DNA from 2 places in the Flagellimonas alvinocaridis genome. Region 1 is predicted to be linked to the other one. Evidence: riboswitches for the same ligand, from Rfam matches in the RefSeq annotation. Region 1 holds a riboswitch; the other holds the start of a gene.
The links. Region 1 has a riboswitch for cobalamin ahead of metE (5-methyltetrahydropteroyltriglutamate--homocysteine S-methyltransferase). Riboswitches for the same ligand answer to the same signal wherever they lie in the genome.
Positions count from the first base shown of each region.

Region 2: it holds a riboswitch for cobalamin, as region 1 does, so the genes downstream of both, ACP14V_RS06600 (TonB-dependent receptor plug domain-containing protein) here and metE (5-methyltetrahydropteroyltriglutamate--homocysteine S-methyltransferase) in region 1, are expected to answer to the same signal.

Region 1 is NZ_OZ252111.1:3,336,887-3,339,091, reverse strand. It holds gene metE (5-methyltetrahydropteroyltriglutamate--homocysteine S-methyltransferase) at 1-943, opposite strand, end outside; cobalamin riboswitch at 1,104-1,304, opposite strand; gene ACP14V_RS14935 (CidA/LrgA family protein) at 1,577-1,912, shown strand; gene ACP14V_RS14930 (LrgB family protein) at 1,909-2,205, shown strand, end outside.
Region 2 is NZ_OZ252111.1:1,454,723-1,456,927, forward strand. It holds gene ACP14V_RS06595 (ABC transporter substrate-binding protein) at 1-802, opposite strand, end outside; cobalamin riboswitch at 857-1,077, shown strand; gene ACP14V_RS06600 (TonB-dependent receptor plug domain-containing protein) at 1,147-2,205, shown strand, end outside.

The sequences.
Region 1 (2,205 bases):
GCTGAATACATTTCAATGAGGCTGCGAAGTCATTTTTCCAAACATTCCGCCCATCGACCACACCCAAAGAAAGAGAAATGTTTTCTCGGCGTTTATCGGACTTTAAAACCTGTTCCAGTTGATTGGGCCCTCTTTTCAAATCCAAGTGGAGTGCACATACTGGCAATGAAAGCACAGTACCAAGATTGTTCCCATAATCCCCAAAATAACTGGCCAAATAGGCTTTTAGGTTTGGGAATTTTTCTGAAACCCTATGATATACATGGATAATGGCTTCTTGTTCCTCATGTGTAAGGTCTGTGGACAGTATAGGCTCATCAAATTGTACCCAGGTCGCTCCCGCTTCCGTCAATCTTTCCAAAATGGTAAAATATACAGGAAGAAGTTTGGACAATAAATCAAGCCTTTTAAAACCCTCTTCTTTTTCCTTCCCCAGTAGCAGATAGGTTACAGGACCCAAAAGCACAGGTTTCGTATGGATTCCAAGTGCTTTGGCTTCATTGAATTCGTCAATGACTTTTGAGGATAGTAGTGCAAACTCTTGATCTTTGGTAAATTCAGGAACGATGTAGTGATAATTCGTATCGAACCATTTCGTCATTTCCATGGCAATGACATCCACGCCATCTTTTTGCAAGCCCCTTGCCATGGCAAAATAAAGATCCAATAAATTTTCATTGGATACTTGGGCATTTTTGTAGCGCTCTGGAATGGCACCCACCATTAAAGTGGTGTCCAGAACCTGATCATAAAATGAAAAATCGTTGGAAGGGATAAGGTCGATTCCCTTTTCGTGTTGGAGCTTCCAGTTTTCTTTTCGGATGCTCTTTCCGGTCACGAGCAGTTCCTCCAAAGAAATCTTGCCCGACCAATACTTTTCGCAAGCCTTTTTCAGCTCACGGTGGGCACCAACTCTTGGGTAACCCAAATTGCTTGTCTTCATTGCTAAAGCTTTTATAAAATTGAACAATTAGATAAAAGCTCCTTAGCTCAACTTCGCAATGCCTTAAAACAAGAAGAACGTGGCTGGAATTTACCCGGATTTCTGGAAAAATTCAAACGCTCGACCCGCCCTTTACGCGAAGGCACCGTCAAAATCCTACAAAGTAGGAACGACATGGGCAGGTATCCTGGCTTGTTCGATTTTTACCGCCTTCTCATCCTAAAATAAGACAATGGCTTTTATGGCAAAAACATACTATTCCAAATGGAATCGGACTTACAGTTGCGCGTCAGCTCGTGATTTACACACGATTCCCTTTTAATTCCGACCTAAATCGGAAACCCTTATCGTTTTGATAAAGAAATTAAGTAAAGAACTTATTGAGGTGTAAATGTATGCAATAATCTGTGCACATCTATCTAGAAAAGTCACATTAATGAAAAGAACAGTTGCTGAGAACATCAGTCAAAGTGTAAAAGGGACTTAATAAAAGGTGTGGTTTTTTAGTAGATCAATTATCAGAATATGATTGGATGTTGAGAACTGATCCACTTATTCAGGACACAAAATTTTGCTTTTGTGCGGAGGATTACATCATGAAGCCTTAAATTTCAGCCTAAAATCGATAACGGAATGCTCAAATCCTTAACCATTATTTTTCTTTTTCTCATTCTTGGGGAATTTGTGAATTACATTTTTAAGATTCCCATAGCAGGGAATATCATCGGAATGGTATTGATATTTCTGGCCTTGAAATTCAAACTCATCAAGTTGGAAATGGTGAAACCGGCTTCTGATAAACTACTGAAATATTTGGTCCTGTTTTTTGTGCCTTATGGCGTAGGGTTGATGGTGCATTTTGAGACCATTAAAGCACATTGGTTCTCCATTGGTTTGGCGGTTTTGGGAAGTACAATATTAACACTTTACCTCACAGCATTTATTCAAGAAAAACTGCAGAAGAAATGAAAACCTTTCTGTCCTTACCAGTAGTCTGGGTGTTTTTGACCTTGGCTATATATTTTTTGGCCCAAGGTTTACATAAGAAGGTGAAATGGGCTTTGACAACCCCTATTTTGGTTACCATTTTTGTGCTTATACTTCTCTTGTCAGTTTTTGATGTGGATTTTGGGACCTATGACAGTGGAGGAAAATTTCTCAGTTTCTTTCTAGGGCCTTCAGTGGTGGCACTTGGAGTTCTATTTTATGAAAAGTTGGATGAAATAAAATCCAACTTGTTGCCTTTTTGCATAGCCGTTTTT
Region 2 (2,205 bases), 1.8 Mb from region 1:
GGGCCATCCAACTTTTTCCACCGGAAACGTACCACACATCCTTGTAGAGACCCCCAGTAAGCACGGTAGGACGTTCTTTGGCATTTTTGGCCAACAGTTTGGCCTCTTGATAGGACTTTTCGATATCCGAAAAAATACTATCGGCCTCCATTTCTTTATGAAAGAAAGGGGCAAAGAATTTGATCCATTCCGCTTTTCCCAATGGGGTCTGTTCTACCCAATCCCCATTATAGACCACGGGAATTCCAGACCGTTTGATGATGTCATAGGCCTTGTTGGTATCATTGATACCAAATCCCATGACCAGTTCGGGGTTGAGTTCCAAAACCACCTCGGTATTGATATTCTCATTGGTACCCAATTCTTTGATCAGGCCATGGTCGATTCGCTGCCGGGTAACAGGAGAGGAAATCAAATCGGTATTGGGAAATCCTACCACGGATTCCAGTACTCCCAAGGCTTCCAAGGAAGGAATATGAGTAGTTGAAGTGATTACCATGCGCTCAACCGGTGTCGCCACAATGGCATCATAGGCATCACTAGGTAAGGTAATGACTGCCAACTTTTCCCTCGGTACCAAGGCATACTTGAAGCTTTTTTCGGAACCGGGCCAAGCTGCAGTGACCTCAATTTCGGTGAACTGGCCATTGTGTTGGACCGTAAAGCCCGTAGCGTATTGGATTTGGGCTTCCTCCGTAGTTACTAGGTCGATGACTGGTGCCTTCTTTTTTTCGCCACAGCCCAAAACCAAGAGCATGGAAGCTATTCCGATCAGGAGTATGGATAACTGTTTTTTTGCCATGGACCAAAAGTAAGATTAATTAACTTTTGCCAAAAAAGATTAAACAGATTGATTACTTTCGCGTTGAATTTTGGTTTGCACGTTGTTGTTGACGTGTGATTAAAAGGGAATCTGGTGAAAATCCGGAACTGTTCCCGCAACTGTAAGTTTATGCCAAACTTGTTTTGGTACCCTTAAAATGGGATGCGGTTTCTTCTAAACCACTGTCCGACCGGGATGGGAAGGTCAAACCGCATAAAGCAAGTCAGGAGACCTGCCAAATTCAAACAAACAATGTTAAACTTTCGGGATAAAAGTTTGCGTATGAACACCATACTACGCTCCCGTTTATTGATTTAAACGAAATGAAGAAAAATCATTTATGGTTATGTGCCGCCCTTTTGGCAGGCAAGGGACTTTGTGCCCAACAACAAGATTCGGCCCACGTGCAACAATTGGATGAGGTTGTGGTGAGCGATTCCAAATTTGAACTGAAGCGTGAGAATTCAGGAAAGACGGTAATCAAGATCACTGCTGAGGAATTGGAACGAAAACAAGGCCAGACCGTGGCCCAGATCATCAACACCAAGAGTGGGATCGAGATTACGGGAAGTCGTGGACGTGACGGCGATGTTTTGGGCGTTTTTGCCCGTGGCGGTCGAGGAAGACAGGTTTTGGTCATCATTGATGGGGTTAGGGTTTCCGATCCATCATCCTTTAGTCAAGAATACGACTTGCGATTGCTTTCCACGGCAAATATTGAAAGTATAGAGATCATCAAGGGAGCTGCCAGTACCCTCTACGGGACCAATGCCGCCACGGCGGTGATCAACATCACCACCAAGAAAAGCTCCAAGGAGAAGATTACCGGGAATTTTCAATCCACGGTGGGGACCAATCAGACGGCCGATGACCAGAATTACAATTTGGGCAATCTGAGCAATGCGGTTTCCTTGAATGGGACCTTGGATAAGTTCGATTACGCGGTGGATTTTTCCAACCGTAGTTCCAAAGGGCTTTCCGCGGCAGTGACCCCGGAAAACGAAGAGGACAATTTTTCCCATTTCAGCACCAACGTTAAATTGGGCTATCAATTTTCTGAGGACTTTCGATTATCAGTGTATGGAAACCAGACCCGTTATTCCAATGAATTCGATGCAGATTTTATGGAGGCCCCTAACCGTTCCAGAGTGAACCAGAAGAGGGCCGGAGTGGCTTCATCTTTTGCGTATGGCAACGGGTCGCTGCACCTGAACGCAGCCTATACGGATTACGAGACGGATTCCAAAAGCACCTTTGGGGAGAGTATATCGGATGGAAAGAATTTGGTACTTGATTTTTACAACAAATATGTCATCCAAGAGAAGTGGCATACCATTTTGGGCGTAAACTATCTCAAGGATGAGGCTACGTTTTCCACTGAC